Linked DNA regions of Niveibacterium microcysteis. The protein of the gene in region 1 interacts with the protein of each later gene in a pairwise test. Links are inferred from orthologs where the notes say so. Each region holds a gene or a part of one and is shown on either strand. Other genes may lie near its edges. The genes, in order: kdsB and JY500_RS00665.

What was found.
Region 2: the proteins of kdsB (region 1) and JY500_RS00665 interact in binary tests that used the Escherichia coli proteins (3 or more experiments, as listed by UniProt). The link is inferred for Niveibacterium microcysteis from one-to-one orthologs.

The regions. Positions count from the first base shown.
Region 1 is NZ_CP071060.1:1,614,044-1,625,856, forward strand. The notes cover bases 3,494-6,338. They hold kdsB (3-deoxy-manno-octulosonate cytidylyltransferase), read left to right. Parts: upstream 3,494-4,451; coding sequence 4,452-5,225; downstream 5,226-6,338. Other genes in these bases: lpxK (tetraacyldisaccharide 4'-kinase), read left to right, coding at 3,494-4,286; JY500_RS07425 (Trm112 family protein), read left to right, coding at 4,267-4,449; adk (adenylate kinase), read left to right, coding at 5,305-5,958; JY500_RS07440 (TVP38/TMEM64 family protein), read right to left, coding at 6,003-6,338. In the rest of the region: JY500_RS07400 (superoxide dismutase), read right to left, coding at 1-494; xseA (exodeoxyribonuclease VII large subunit), read right to left, coding at 529-1,926; JY500_RS07410 (MotA/TolQ/ExbB proton channel family protein), read left to right, coding at 2,227-2,832; JY500_RS07415 (ExbD/TolR family protein), read left to right, coding at 2,851-3,273; more of lpxK, read left to right, coding at 3,276-3,493; more of JY500_RS07440, read right to left, coding at 6,339-6,701; JY500_RS07445 (non-ribosomal peptide synthetase), read right to left, coding at 6,710-10,546; JY500_RS07450 (cyclic nucleotide-binding and patatin-like phospholipase domain-containing protein), read right to left, coding at 10,519-11,813. UniProt on the Escherichia coli protein: Activates KDO (a required 8-carbon sugar) for incorporation into bacterial lipopolysaccharide in Gram-negative bacteria.
Region 2 is NZ_CP071060.1:149,785-153,811, reverse strand. What follows is about bases 1,053-4,027. They hold JY500_RS00665 (TetR/AcrR family transcriptional regulator), read left to right. Parts: upstream 1,053-2,230; coding sequence 2,231-2,824; downstream 2,825-4,027. Other genes in these bases: JY500_RS00660 (alkene reductase), read left to right, coding at 2,909-4,009; JY500_RS00670 (protein-disulfide reductase DsbD), read left to right, coding at 1,053-1,984. In the rest of the region: divalent-cation tolerance protein CutA, read left to right, coding at 1-146; more of JY500_RS00670, read left to right, coding at 158-1,052. UniProt on the Escherichia coli protein: Involved in response to both electrophiles and reactive chlorine species (RCS). Represses the transcription of the nemRA-gloA operon by binding to the NemR box.

The DNA.
Region 1 (11,813 bases):
TAGTAGGCGTGCTCCCACACGTCGATCGTCAGCAGCGCGGTGTCGCCCGTGGTCAGCGGCGTGCCTGCCGGGCCCATGTTCACGATGTCGACCGAGCCGTCAGCCTTCTTCACCAGCCAGGTCCAGCCGGAACCGAAGTTGCCGACTGCGCTCTTGGTGAAGGCTTCCTTGAAAGCGTCGAAGCTGCCGAACTTGGCATTGATCGCTTCGGCGAGCTTGCCGCTCGGGGCGCCGCCGCCGTTCGGCTTCATCGAATTCCAGAAGAAGGTGTGGTTCCACACCTGCGCGGCGTTGTTGTAGACGCCACCAGCCGGCGCCTTCTTCACGATGGCTTCCAGGTCGAGGGCTTCGAATTCGGTGCCCTTGATCAGGTTGTTCAGGTTGGTCACATAGGCCTGGTGGTGCTTGGCGTAGTGATAGTCAAAGGTCTCGACCGAGATGTGCGGGACCAGTGCGTCTTTCGCGTAGGGCAGAGCGGGCAGCGTATGTTCCATTTTTTGTGTGCTCCTGTGGGTTGGAAGTCGAATTCTAGTCGTGCTGGGGCCCGGGTTTCGACCCTTTCGCGGAAAGGGTCTCGATCCGTGCTGCAATTTGCGCGTCGCGCGTTTGCACATCGATCAGATCGCCCGGCATCAGCCCGGCGGCGTCACGCACGACCCGGCCTTGCTCGTCGCGCACGATTGCGTAGCCGCGCGCCAGCACGGCATCGGGGTTGAGCTGACCCAATTGGGCGCGCAGCGCGTCGAGCTGGCGTTGGCTACCTGTCAGCCGGCGGTCAAAGCTGGCGGAAAGTGCTTGCCCAAGTCGCTCGACGACGATTCGCTTGGCTGCGGGGTCCGGCAGTGCATGGCCGAGCCGTTGCCCGAGCAAGCCACAGCGCGCGCGAAGCCTTTCGATCCGCAGTGCCGCGGCGCGGTCAAGCCGAGGCGCGAGGGCTGCGACGCGATCCCGTTGTCGCGCCAACCGTTCGCGAGGATGGCGCAGTCTCAGGCGGGCGCGGTCGAGGGTTTCATAGGCGCTTTCGACCCTGCGCAGGGCGAGCCGTCGCAGCGCATCGCGATGGCGGCTCAGCCGCTGTGCCGCCAGCATCAGCCCGGCGCTGGCCAGTTCAGCGGCCGCCGTCGGTGTTGCCGCGCGAAGGTCGGCCGCAAAGTCGGCGAGCGTAAAGTCTGTTTCGTGGCCGACGCCGCAAATCACCGGAATCGGGCTGCGTACGATTGCGCGCACCAGTTGCTCGTCGTTGAAGGCCCACAAGTCTTCAAGGCTGCCACCGCCACGGCATACCAGCAAAACGTCGATACCGTCGGCCGACGCGCGGGCGCCTGCTTCGGCAACTGCGGCGGCAAGGCGCCCGCCCGCGTCGGCACCCTGAACTGGGCTGGGATAGATCACTACCGGCAGATGTGGTGCGCGGCGCTCAAGCGCGACCAGCACATCGTGCAGGGCCGCGCCGGCAGTCGACGTGACGATGCCGATCCCGCGCGGCATTGGCGGCAGGGGGCGCTTGCGCGCTTCGTCGAACAGGCCCTCGGCGGCCAAACGCTCCTTGAGCCGCAGAAAAGCCTCGAAAAGGCCACCGCGCCCCGCCTGACGTATGCCTTCCACCTGCAATTGAAACTCGCCGCGCGGTTCGTAGAGCGTGGTGAGCGCGCGTACGTCGACCTGGAGGCCTTCCTCAAGGCGGAACGGCAGCAACTGGGCGCGCGATCGATACATCACGCAGCGCACCTGTGCTGCACTGTCCCGTAACGTGAAGTAGAGGTGCCCCGATGCCGCTCGGGTGAGGTTGGCCACTTCGCCGCTGATCCAGCCGAGCGGAAATGCGCCCTCAAGCACGCGCCGCGCGTGTCGGACAAATTCCGACACGGCCAGGGCTTCGTCTGCGGGGCGAAATGGGGCGTCAGGGCGCGTAAACATTGGCTCCATTCTAGCGGAATCCACATCCCGCGCTGCTTGCAGGGCAATTCGTGCGGCAGATCGACGAATCGGCAATCAGGGCTTGTAAGTTACTGAAAAATATGATCTTTCATCATAGCTTCATTTTGCATCGGAGCAGAAAAATCCCTTGTGGGACGGTGACTTAGCGCGCTGTCACGACGGCAATCCACCGACTTATCCACAGAATCTGTGGATTGTGTGCACTGTCGTCCGGCTTGCCGGTCGCCATGCCGCCGCGCTAAAGTCCCATGCTTCGCGATATCCCCCGCATCTAAAGGAGCTGCACACGTGTTGGCGATCATTCAGGCTGCCGGTTGGCCGATCTACTTCCTGATCGTGGCGTCCGTCATCGCCCTTGCTTTGATCCTTGAACGGGTCGTCGCGCTGCGTCGCAGCAAAATTGTCCCTGTCGGGCTGGTCGACAAGATCATTGGCGATCTCCGTCAGGGCGGCATCACCGATGAGCTGGTGTTGCGGGTGGCGAACCACTCGCCGCTGGGCCGCGTGCTTGCCGCCGGGCTCAAGAACGCCAAGGCTTCGCGCGACGTGATGAAGGAGTCGATCGAAGAGGCCGGCGGTGCCGTGGCGCATGAGCTGGGCCGTTTCCTCACGACCCTGGGCACGATTTCCACCGTCACGCCGCTGATGGGCCTGTTCGGTACCGTGATCGGCATGATCGAGATCTTCGGCTCCACGTCGCCGGGTGGTACCAACCCGCAGCAACTGGCGCACGGTATCTCGGTGGCGCTCTACAACACCGGTTTCGGCCTGATCATCGCGATTCCGTCGCTGATCGCCTATCGCCACTTCCGCGCCCAGGTCGACGATTTTGTCGTCGAGATGGAACAGCAGGCGATCAAGCTGGTGGAAGTGCTGCACGGCGAGCGCCGCTGAGCGGCCCGGAGTCTCCAGATGAACTTTCGCCGCGGACGTCGTACTGAGGACGTCGAGATCAATCTGATCCCGCTGATCGACGTGATGCTCGTGATCATCATCTTCCTGATGCTCACGACGACCTACTCGAAGTTTTCGGGGCTCGAGATCAACCTGCCGACCGCCGCTGCGCCGGCCGCCAAGAGCGTGCCGAACGAGATCGACGTGATCGTCACGGCGGTAGGGGATGTGATCGTCAATCGTGTGCCCGTCAGCAGCCGTGAGCCTGCCGCGATCGCCGATGCCTTGCGTCGTGCGCGTCCGCAGAGCGAGAAGGAGCCGGTCGTGATCATCAACGCCGATGCCAAGACACCGCATCAGGCGGTGATCGACGTGATGCAGGCCGCGCAGGCTGCCGATCTGCCGCAGATCACCTTCGCCACGCAGGCCAGCCAGAACTGACCGTGCGTTCTGCTCCAGGCTTCTGGAAACGCCGCGGCGTCCCCGCGGCGTTTCTCTTTCCGCTCTCGCTCCTGTTCCGTGCTGTCGTTGCGTGTCGGTGCGCGATGTTCCGCCTCGGCTGGCTGCGCAGCTATGCGGTCGGTGTGCCGGTCGTGGTTGTCGGCAACATCGCGGTGGGCGGCAGTGGCAAGACGCCGGTCGTGATCTGGCTCGTCGAGCACTTGCGCGCAGCGGGTTTTCGGCCAGCTGTCGTGAGCCGGGGCTATGGTGGCAGCGCCGAAGGCGTGCAAGGCGTCGAGCCCGACAGCGATCCCGCAGTCTGCGGCGATGAGCCGGTGCTGCTGGCGCGGCGCTCGCGCTGCCCGGTTTGGATCGGGCGCGACCGGGTTGCCGCCGCGCGGGCCTTGCGCGAAGCGCACCCGGAAGTCGATGTGATTGTGACGGACGACGGTCTGCAGCACTACCGTCTGAAGCGCGACGTCGAGATCGTCGTGGTTGATGCGCACCAGATGGGCAACCGCCTGATGCTGCCGGCGGGGCCATTGCGCGAGCCGGTGAAGCGTTTGGCGCAGGCTCACCTGGTTTTGGCGCACGGCGATATGCCACCGGCGGTGCGGGCCAAGTGCCCTCCGGCACCGGTGTATTCGATGCGCCTGTGGCCGACGGCCTTCTACCGACTGGCGGACCCGCGCCAACGGCGTTCGCCGGGCGAATTTTCCGGATTGAAGCTGCGCGCGCTGGCCGGCATCGGCCGGCCCGAGCGTTTCTTTTCGACCCTGCACGATTTCGGCCTCCACCCGGTGGCTGAAGAGGCCTTCGCCGATCACCACCCGTTCACGGCAGATGACGTTGCGCTGCGCGACGCCGATGCGCTCGTGGTGACCGAGAAGGATGCGATAAAATTGCAAGCTTTTGCGCCACGCGAAACCTGGGTGCTGCCGGTGGATGCCGACATCAGGGAAGGGGCGCTGGAGCGCGTACTGGAGCGTTTGAATGGATGCAAAACTGCTTGAAATCCTGGTCTGCCCGCTGTGCAAGGGGCCGCTCGAGTTCCGCAAGGCGGCCAACGAACTGGTCTGCAAGCCCTGCCGGGTTGCTTACCCGGTGCGCGACGGCATCCCGGTGATGCTTGAAGACGAGGCCCGCGCCTTGGGCGACGACGAGGCGAGCGCCTGAACATGGCAGCGCCTTTCCAGGCCGTGGTGCCGGCGCGCTACGCGTCAACTCGTTTGCCGGGCAAGCCGCTGGCCGACATCGCCGGCAAGCCGATGGTGGTGCGCGTGATGGAGCGTGCACAGGCCTCTGGTGCCGAGTCGGTCTGGGTGGCGACCGATCACGCCGATGTGGAGTCGGCGGTGCGTGCTTGCGGCGGCAAGGTGCTGATGACACGGCCCGAGCATCCGAGTGGCACCGACCGTCTGGCAGAAGTGGTCGAGACGCTCGGCTGGCCGGACGAGACGATCGTCGTCAACGTGCAGGGCGACGAGCCGCTGATTGACCCGGCCGTCGTTGCAGCGGTGGCGCAGGCATTGGCTGACGATCCGGATGCCGCGATCGCGACCGCCGCGCACCCGATCCATGATGCCGAAGAGTTCTTCAACCCGGCGGTGGTCAAAGTGGTGTGCGATGCGGCCGGCAATGCGATGAGCTTTTCGCGGGCACCGATCCCGTGGGCACGCGATGCCTTTGCCCGCGACCGCAGTGTCTTGCCGGTCGAACTCGGCGCGCTGCGCCACGTCGGGCTCTACGCCTATCGGGTGTCCTTTCTGCGCCGCTACGCCGCTTTGGCGCCGTCGCCGCTCGAATCGATCGAGATGCTCGAGCAGTTGCGTGCGCTGTGGCATGGCTACCGGATCCGCGTGATCACGCTTGCGTCGGCGCCGCCGGCCGGCGTGGACACGCCCGAAGACCTGGCCCGCGTGCGGGCCCATTTCGAATCTGCCGCCGGTTAGTTGGCCGGGGCGGTAAGTTCAGGGTAAGCGCGGCAGCCGATACTGGTGATTGCCGCCACACATATCAGGAGAAGGGGAGATGCGTCTGATTCTGTTGGGCCCGCCGGGTGCGGGCAAGGGTACCCAAGCCAAGTTCATCACCGAAAAATATGGCATCCCGCAGATCTCGACCGGCGACATGCTGCGCGCCGCGATCAAGGAAGGCACGCCGCTGGGCCTTGCCGCCAAGCAGGTGATGGATGCCGGTCAGCTGGTATCGGATGATCTGATCATCGGCCTCGTCAAGGAACGTCTCGCCCAGCCGGACTGCGCCAAGGGCTACCTGTTCGACGGCTTCCCGCGCACGATTCCGCAGGCCGAAGCGCTCAAGAGCTCGGGCGTGGCGCTCGACTTCGTGCTGCAGATCGATGTGCCAGATTCCGAGATCGTCACCCGCATGAGCGGGCGCCGTGCTCACCTTGCCTCGGGCCGTACCTACCATGTGGTGTTCAACCCGCCCAAGGTGGAAGGCAAGGACGACGTGACCGGCGAACCGCTGGTGCAGCGCGACGACGACCGCGAGGAAACCGTCAAGAAGCGCCTCGAGGTCTACCACTCGCAGACCGCGCCGCTGGTGAAGTACTACAGCGACTGGGCGGCGACGGGGGATGCCAAGGCGCCGAAGTACCGCATGATCTCTGGCCAGGGCAGTGTGGACGCGATCACCACGCGCGCACTTGAAGCATTGGCCTGATTGGCAATCCGGCGCGACCCGGCAAGGGTCGCGCCGTTCTCATCTCAGTCTTCCGCCTCGCGCCACCACCGGCGCAACACCGCGCTGCCACCCACCACCAGCGCCAGCGTGATCCCGACAAACAGCAGCGTCAGCCAACCGGGTCGTGTTGCGGCGTTCACGATCTGCTCGGCGAACACAGCACTCACCAATACCAGCGGCAACATGCCGATCGCGCTGCCGAAGAGGAAGTCGCGCAGGCGGATCGTGCTTGCTCCGGCCACCATGTTCACCAACGCAAAGGGCGCCACGGGCACCAGCCGCAGCGCGATTGAGCTGAGCACGCCGCGATGCCCCAAGCGCTGGCTGATGTAGCGCACGCGCGGGCCGGCCACGCGGCTGATCGCCTCCTGCCCGAGCCAGCGACCGAACAGGAAGCTCAGCGCGGCGCCGAGGCTCGCACCGCAGATGCCATACACGATGCCGAGCGTCGGCCCGAACGCCAGCGCGCAAACGAGCATCAGAATCGACAGCGGCACAGCGATCACGCAAGCCAGCGCGAAGCTGCCGACGGCTGCGGCCGGGCCAAGTTGCTGACCGAGCTGGCGAAGACCGGCCACCATGCGATTGAGGTCCAGCGTGTCGCGCAGTGGCGTGAGTTGCCATGCCAGCGCTAGCCCGATGACCGCCGCGATTGCCAGAAAGAAGCCGCGGCGGCGATGGCGCAAACGCGCGTGGTGTGCCTCGGTGGGGCCGTCGTGCATCGGTGCGCTCAATCGGGTTCGCCAAGTTCGGCGCGTAGCGCGGCGGCGAGGGCTTCCACATGGCCGACTTCGAAAACCGAGCCGTGCAGCCCGGCGATCTCGCGCGTTGCCAACGCGCCTTGGCCGAGACGCAGCCAGGGTCGGAACAGCCAACGATCCCAGTTCGCCAGACCAGACGATTTGATCAGGCAGCTGCGGCCCGCAAAGGCCTGCGGCCGGTAGTCGTGGAGGGCCATGACCTGGGCCACCAGGCCGGTGTCGGCGAACATTGCGCCGAGGCGTCGGCCGTTCATGCTGAGTTCCTGCACGTACAGGCTGCGCGTCAGCCACGCGAGCAGCCGCCAGAAGCGCGGGCGACGCAGCAGCGGGCCCGGATAGACGGTGTCGATTAGCACCAGCCCGCGTACCGTCACGCCGCGCGCCTGCAGCGTACGCGCGGTTTCCAGCGCAGCAATGCCGCCAACCGAGAAACCCGCCAGCATCACCGGCTGACGCGCATGCTGGGCGATCTTGTCTGCGTACTGCGCTGCGAGGTCGGCCATGTCGGCGAGTTTGCCGGAGGTGGGCGGCTGCAGCATGAACAGGTTGATCTCCGGGCCCAGCGCTCGTGCCAGCGCTTGCATGCGCATCAGGTCGCCATGCCCCGACGCGGCGACATACAGGGTGATGCGGCCACTCTGCTGGCCGAGCGGCAGCATCAGGCGCGTCGGGCCTGCCTCATCCTGCAGCGCCTCGGCGAGCAGCGCGACGCTGGGGTTTTCAGTCAGCATCAGCAGCGAGGCAGACTTGCCCGTCAGGCGTTGAACGCCGGCCAGGATGTCGACCGCCGCAAGCGAGTCGCCGCCGAGTTCGAAGAAGTCGTCATCGATCCCGATCCCGTGCATCTTCAACCCGGCCTCCCACAGCCGGAGCAGATCGCGCTCCAGCACTGTGCGCGGCTGGCGGATGGTGTCGCCGTGGTTCGGGCTGGCCGGTTCCGGTAGCGCGGCGTAATCGACCTTGCCGGTGCTGTTGAGCGGAAGGGTGGCGAGGATCGTGATGCCGGCTGGCAGCATGTAGTCGGGCAGGTGGCTGCGCAGATGGCGGTTGAGTGCAGCTGTGTCCTGCCCGTCGGCTGCGACCCAGGCATGCAGGCGCGGCTTGTGATCCGCGTCGACAAGGCGTACGGCCGCTTGATTCACGCCGCCTACCGCGAGCAGCGCGGCTTCGATTTCGGCTGGTTCGATGCGATAGCCGCGCAGTTTGATCTGGCGGTCGCTGCGGCCGGCGAAGTGCAGCGTGCCATCCGTCGTGAGCCAGCCGCGGTCGCCGGTGCGATACATGCGTCCGGTGGTGCGGAATGGGTCGGCTGCAAAAGCATCAGCGTCCAGATCCGGCCGGTTGAGGTAGCCGCGAGCGATCGTGTTGCCGCCAATCCAGATGTCGCCCTGGCAGCCGAAGGGCGCAGGGCGTCCCGCATCGTCCAGCACGTAAATGCGTGTGTCGTCGACCGGGTGTCCGACAGGCAGTGCGCCGTCGCCGTCCGACGCGCTGCAGGGCCAGGCCGTCGCGAAGATGCAGGCTTCCGTGGGGCCGTAGACGTTGTAGAGCCGTGCGCCGCAGGTCTCGCGGAAACGTTGTGCCAGTGCTGGCGGCAGAACGTCGCCACCGCAACACGCAAAACGCAATTGCAGGCGCGGCAGCCCGCCGGCGGCATCGACGAAGCGCCGCAGCGTGGATGGCACGAAGCTCGTGAACGTAACGCCGTGGCGTGCCGAGAATTCCGCCACCGCCTCCGGTGCCAAACGGCCCGGTGGCGGCAGTGCAACGCTGGCGCCGCAGGCAAGGGGCAGTATCAGCTCGATGAGGGCTGGGTCAAAGGTGATCTGAGTCGCCTGCGCTGAGCGATCAGTCGGGCCAATCGCCCATTCGCGAGCGAGCCATGCGATTCGCCGTGCGAGGGCGCCGTGCTCGATCATGACGCCCTTGGGCCGGCCGGTTGAGCCCGAGGTAAAGAGTACGTAGGCGAGATCGTCTTGCGCGGGCGCAGGCCACGTGGGTGCGACATTGTTGCCCGGCGAACTGGGCAGCGGCCCAAGCGCGATTGGCTGCGGATGCAGCGCGGCGATCCGCGGGCGCTCCGCCGGATCAACCAGCACCGCCACCGCTTGGCTCTCCTGCAGCACAACTGCCAGGCGCGCGTCCGGCGCGTCGACATCGAGCGGAAGGAAGGCCGCGCCGGCCTTGGCGATGGCCAATAGCGCCACGACCATGTCGGCCGAACGCCGCATGCAGACTGCAACGATCAAATTGCGTGCGGCACCGGCGCCGCGTAGCCGGGTGGCCAGCGCTTGGGCGTGGAGGTTGAGCTGGCCGTAGCTGAGGCTGCCGCCATCCCAAACCAGTGCCCGTGCGTCGGGCGCTTGGCGCGCCTGGGTTTCGAACTGCGCGATGAAGCTTGCAGGGGACACCGTTTCCAGCAGCCCGCGGTGCACGCCATCGAGCACCGCGGCACGTTCGTTGGGCGGCAGGATGTCTATCGCCGCCACCGGCAGGCTGGTCTGACGGGCGATCTCGCACATCACATGGCGGATGCGGCGGCCGAGCAGCGCAAGTTCGCCCTCCGCGAAACAGGCGGAGCTGCCTTCAAGTACCAATTCCAGATCACCGCTGTCGTCGAATTCGCATACGGTGAGCCCGAGCGGGTAGCGAGCCACGCCGGAGAAGAGCTGCCAGGAATCCACGGCAGAGGCTTCGCCGAAGCGCACCGAGTAGTCCTGCCGTTCGAAGGAAAGCAGCACGTCGAACACGCTGTCGCGATGGCTGCGGATGGCCTGCAGCTGGCGAGCGACTTCGCTTAACGGGTAGCGCGCATGGCGTAGCGCGCTACGCAGCGTGCGGCTGATGCCGGCGATCAGGCTCGCCACCGTATCCTCGGGCGTCACGCTGATCCGCAATGGCAGTACGCCGACGAACATGCCGGGCGTGCGTTTGTGGCGCTTGCCGTTGCGGTTGAGGCTGGGGACGCCGACGACGATTTCGCTCAGTCCGCGCACGCGGCAAAAATAGAGCGCAAGCGCGGCGAGGAAGACGCAGAAAGCGCTCTGGCCCGGTGCGTTGGCGGCCGCGACGATCTGCTGATAGTCGGTGCGCGGCAGCGGCAACCGGCTGAGTGTGGCGGCCGGCAGGCGAGTGTGATGGTCGGCGCGGGCGGCGCTGTGGCGTTCAAACAGCGGCGGCGGCAAGCTCGGCAGTTGCCCCGCCCAGAAGGCGCCGTCGTCGGCGAAGTCTTGCGATGCGCGATAGGCAAGTGATTCATCGATGAAGCAGCGGTAGTCGCCGTCTTCCGCCGCTGGCTGTGCGTCGCCGGCGACGAGCGCGGCATAGTGGGCCGCCCAGCGCGCCATGATCTGCGTGGTACCCCAGCCGTCCATGACCAGATGGTGAAACTGGATGACCACGCAATGCTCCGCTTCACCGGCGCTGAGCAGCGCGATACGCCACGGCGGCGGGCCGTCCAGTGCGAACGGGGTTGCCAGCGAGGCGTTCCACCATCGCTGCACTGCCTCGCGCATGGGCAGGTTCGCTGCGATCTCTGCGAAGACGAGCGCTTGCTGATGGGCTGCGAGCAGTTGTTGACCGCCCGCTGCCTGCGGCACGAGCCTCAGCACTTCGCATTCCGCCACGGTGCGATCGAGTGCAGCCTGAAGCAGCAGGCGATCGAGGCGTCCCTTGAACAGGATGCCGCCGCCGATGATCAAGTGCGGGCTGCCAGGCCACGCGCGCTGGTCGAGCCAGACTTCATGCTGGCTGAGCGACAGCGGCAGCACACCCTGCACTACAGCGCGAAGTTCTGGCGATCCCATCGTTCGATCTCGGCGCTGGCGTAGCGGTAGCCCGCCTCAGCGATCTCGCGCGCGCGGCGGTAGGCCATCAAGGGGAACTCCGCGACCGGTGGCTCAAGGTAGTAGTCAGAGAGGGCGATCGTGCGACCACGCTGGGTGAGGCCACCCATGTGGCTGGCGCGGTACAGGATGTCGCCGATGCCGGGCACCACCGGCGCGTCGGCCGACATATGGCCGCGGATCTTGCGCCAGGGTGACAGCCGTTTGACTTCGGCATCGACCTGCAGCGCTTCGCGCACGTCCACATCGACGGCGATCACGGTGCCGTTGCCGCGGCGTTTTTCGAGTTTGGTGCCGAGCCGTGTCCGCATCGCTTCGACCGGCACGTTGTCGAGTATGGCGCCGTCGACAAGCAGATCGCCGTTGAGCAGCACCGGCGGCAATAGCCCGGCCGGCGAGTTGCTGGCCAGCACGGCGCGCCATAGCGGGCCGGTGTCCTGCACCGTGGTGCAGGCCTGGCTCAGGTTGCAGGCGGCGGCGAAGTAGGGGCGCCAGAGCGCGTCGGCCGTGGCGTCGCCGAACAGGCGCCGCAACTCGCGTTCGATTCGCCGTCCGGAGAGCACCGAAATCACGGGCAGCGACGGTCGCTCGCCGGTGCGCGTGAAGCGCAGGATGTTCTCGCGGATATCGTCAAAGCCAATGCCGCAGGCGTACTGCGCCCCAATCAGGGCGCCCATGCTGTTGCCGCCGATCAGGTCGATCGGGATGTTGGCTTCTTCGAGCGCCCGTAGCACGCCCAGATGCGCGAAGCCGCGCGCACCGCCACCACCAAGCACGATGCCGGTTGCGTGTCCGGTCAGAAAACGCGCGAGGCTTTCGTGGTCACCGGGTGCGTCGTGTCGCTGGAGGTAGATCCGCTCCACCTCACGCGCCGCGCGCCACGGGGTCGGCGCGGTTGGCACGCTAGTGCCGGCTGGGTGCAATAGCACCAGATGCTGCCGCTTGTAGGTCAGCCCCGGCTCCATGCGGAGTTGTTGTTCGAGCGCGCCAACCGTCGGGGTATCGGTGCTGCGTGCAACGAAGATCACCTGGTCGGCTTGCCGCACGGCGAACTTTGTCCAGGGCGAGAGCGCCGCTTCCGCTTCGTACAGGATGAAGTCGGCCGAGACTTCCATCGCGTCCACGGTGCCAAGGCGGCGGGCGATCGCCTGATCGTCCGCGGCTTCGCCGGGCGATGGCGGGCGGAGGTGCGTGACCCGCCGCGCCGCGAACGCTTGGGCGAGGCCGC
Region 2 (4,027 bases), 1.5 Mb from region 1 along the record:
CGGCGCTCGAAGCAACGTTGCTAGCCGAGCACCCCTATGAGGTGCCAGAGATTCTCGCAGTTGAAGCAAATCGCGGCGCCGCGGCCTACCTGCAATGGGTGGTCGCGATGACCGAACCTGACGAACAATTGCCCGACGGGCTCTAGAAACACGACCGATGAAGTTCCTGATCTCGCTGTTGCTTTGCTGCCTCACAACAAGCGCCCTTGCGGCGCCGGAATTGCTGGAACCCGAGAAGGCGTTCGGCGTCACGGCCGAAGCCAAGGACTCGAAGACGATTTCGCTGCATTTTGCGATCGAGAAGGGTTACTACCTCTACAAGCATCGGTTCGCATTCGAGCCCAAGGACGCTACCTTGACGCTCGCACCCGCCAGCTACCCTGCCGGCGAGCGAAAGCAGGACGAGTTCTTCGGTGAAGTGGAGATTTTCCGCGGCGACCTCGCAGTCTCGGTGCCCGTTGCGTCCGGAGCGCTCGGCAACGGACAACAGCTGAGCGTTACATACCAAGGCTGTGCAGACGTGGGGGTTTGCTACCCACCGCAAACGACATTGGTGACGCTCGGCGGCGCCGAAGGTGGCGGCTTGCTGTCGCGCGCGCTTGGCAAGCTCGGTGCTCGTGACGAACCCGCCCCGGCTGCCACCGCGCCCGCGATCGCGGCGACAGTGCCGGTCACCGCGGACGAGAGCGGGCGTCTTGCTGGGCTGTTGAGCACCGGCAAGCTCTCATTGATCCTGCTGAGCTTCTTCGGTGCCGGTCTGCTGCTTGCCTTCACGCCTTGCATGCTGCCAATGCTGCCGATCCTCTCCGGCATCATCGTAGGCCAGGGCGCACACGTGACCCGTGCGCGCTCAACCGCCCTGGCAGGCGTCTACGTGCTGGGCATGGCGCTGACCTACGCGGTGGCGGGTGTAGCGGCGGGTCTTTCCGGCACGCTGCTGTCGGCGGCATTGCAGAATGCCTGGGTGCTCGGCGGCTTTGCGGCGATCTTCGTCGTCCTTGCATTCGCGATGTTCGGCTTCTACGAACTGCAACTTCCCTCGGCATTGCAGAGTCGCCTTTCCGACCGCGCCAACCATCAGCGCGGCGGCTCAGTGCTGGGCGTGGCGGTGATGGGCGTGTTGTCGGCCCTGATCGTCGGCCCCTGCGTCGCGGCGCCACTCGCCGGCGCCTTGCTCTACATCGCCAAGACCGGTGACGCGCTGCTCGGCGGCGTGGCGCTGTTCGTGATGGCGCTGGGCATGGGCGCCCCGCTGATTCTGGTGGCCGTTGCCACGCGCGGCCTGCTGCCGCACGCCGGCCCTTGGATGGAGTCCGTCAAGCGCAGCTTTGGCGTGATCCTGCTCGCGCTCGCGCTGTGGCTGGTCACGCCGGTACTGCCGCAGGTTGTCGTGATGCTGGCGTGGGCCGCGCTTGCGATCGTGTGCGCCGTATTCCTGCATGCGCTGGACCCACTGCCACCGCAGGCAAAGGGCGCGCGGCGCTTCTGGAAGGGGGTCGGGGTACTGTTGCTGATCGTCGGCAGTGCGCTGCTGATCGGCGCTTTGGGTGGCAGCCGTGATCCACTGCAGCCACTCGGCTTCCTGCGCGGTGCAACGGCCGCCGAGGCCAATACGAAACTGCCGTTCCAGCCAGTAGCCAGTGTTGCAGAGCTTGATGCCCGGCTCGCCGAAGGGCGGCCGGTAATGCTCGACTTTTACGCGGACTGGTGCGTCAGCTGCAAGGAGATGGAGCGCTTCACCTTCAGCGATCCGCGCGTCGCAGCAGCCCTGAAAGACACGCTGCTGCTAAAGGCGGACGTCACCGGCAACACCGAGGCGCACCAAGCGCTGCTGAAGCGCTTCGGGCTGTTCGGCCCGCCCGGCATCGTCTTCTTCGACGCTGCCGGGAAGGAAATCGATTCGAGCCGGGTCGTCGGTTTTCAGCCCGTGGATGGCTTTCTTGCGACACTCGCAGCACGCAGCGCGCAAAAAAGTGGGTCGTGAAGCCCCCGCCTCACGACCCGATACGACTACCGACCACGAACCTCGGATCCGTGGTTTGGACCACCGGAGCCGAAAATCCCGCCACAAGGGAGCCATGCAACGGGATCGGGGCGCATTCTGCCTTAAAGGTGAGGCACCTGTCTATGCGCATGGCATTTTTGTGTGGAGTTCTTCGCAGCTCAGCAAGCCGACACAGGCACTTGCGACGCTTGCATTGTAGACGACCGGTCTAGTACGATTCGCCCCATGAACCGGACCACTGACACCCGCGAGCACATCCTGCAGACCGCCGAGAGCCTGATTCTCGGCAAGGGCTTCGCCGCCGTGGGGCTTGGCCCGATTCTCAGCGCCGCTGGCGTACCCAAGGGCTCCTTCTACCATTGGTTCCCCTCCAAGGAAGCGTTTGGGGTGGCCTTGCTCGAGCGCTACTTCGAGCGCTATCTCGAAAGCCTCGATGAGCGTTTTGGCAGCGCCGCCGGCACCGGACGCGCGCGGGTGCTCGGCTATTTCGCCGACTGGATGGACCGCCAGCGCGACGGCGGCTGCGCGCAGCAATGCCTCGCGGTAAAGCTGGCCGCCGAAGTGGCCGACCTCTCCGAGCCGATGCGCCAGGCACTCGAAGTCGGCACGCGGCGCATCACCGCGCGAATTGCGGGCGCCCTGCAGACCGCCTCGCAAGACGGTTCGCTGCCGGCAGGCGCGGACCCGGCAAGTCTGGCTGTCACGCTCTACACCTTGTGGATCGGCGCAAGCGTGCTGACCAAGGCACAACGCGACGCCACGCCGTTTGAAGCCGCCTGGGCGCACACGCTGCACCTGCTAGGCGCCGATCTGCACTGACCGATTGAAATCATGTTTTCCGATCGACTTCGTCCTGACTCTAGCCGACCGGTCTAATCACAACACCCCACCTGGAGTATCACCATGAACGCTGACAAGCTGCTGCACCCGATTCAGGTTGGAAACCTGAGCCTGCCGAATCGCATCTTCATGGCACCACTGACGCGCCAGCGCGCGAGCCAACCCGGCAATGTGCCGACTGCACTGAACGCCACCTACTACGCGCAACGCGCCTCGGCCGGCCTGATCGTCACCGAAGCCACGCAGGTGATGCCCGAGGGCCAGGGCTACGCCTGGACCCCCGGCATGCATACCGACGCCCAGCAGGCTGGCTGGAAACTGGTGACTGATGCGGTTCACGCGGCCGGTGGCCATATCGCGCTGCAGCTCTGGCATGTGGGCCGCATCTCGCACCGCCATGTTCAGCCGGACGGCAAGCTGCCGGTAGCCCCTTCGGCGATCCAGGCCAATGCGCAGACCTTTGTCGTCCACCCGGATGGCAGCATGGGCATGGTGCAGACCGATCTGCCGCGTGCGCTCGAGGTCGAGGAATTGGCGGGCATCGTCGCCGCATTCCGTGCTGCCGCGCGCCGCGCCATTGATACCGGCTTCGACTTCGTCGAAATCCACGGTGCCAACGGCTACCTGCTGGACCAATTCCAGAGCACCGGCCCGAATCAGCGTACCGATGCCTACGGTGGAAGCGTCGAGAACCGCGCTCGCCTGACGCTCGAAGTGGTCGATGCGATCGTTGCCGAAATCGGCGCCGCGCGCACGGGCATCCGCCTGTCGCCTTTCGGCACCTTCAACGACATCGCCGACACCGAAGCCGAGGCGATGGCCTTCTACCTCACCGAGCAACTCGATGCCCGCAAGCTGGCCTACGTGCATATCGCGGAACCGGACTGGGCGGGCGGTCCGCAGTTGGCCGACGCTTTCCGCGCCGCGCTGCGCCAGCGCTTCAAAGGAACGCTGATCTTTGCCGGCGGCTACACGCTTGAGAAGGCCGAAGCGCTGATCGCCAGCGGCGTGGGTGACGCGGTCGCGTTCGGCCGCCCCTTCATCGCCAACCCGGATCTGCCGGCACGCTTTGCCAAGGGCGCGGAGCTGAACGCCCCGGACGCATCGACCTTCTACGGCGGCGCGGACAAGGGTTATACCGACTACCCCAGCCTCGCAAGCTGATCAGCTGTAAACGAAAAA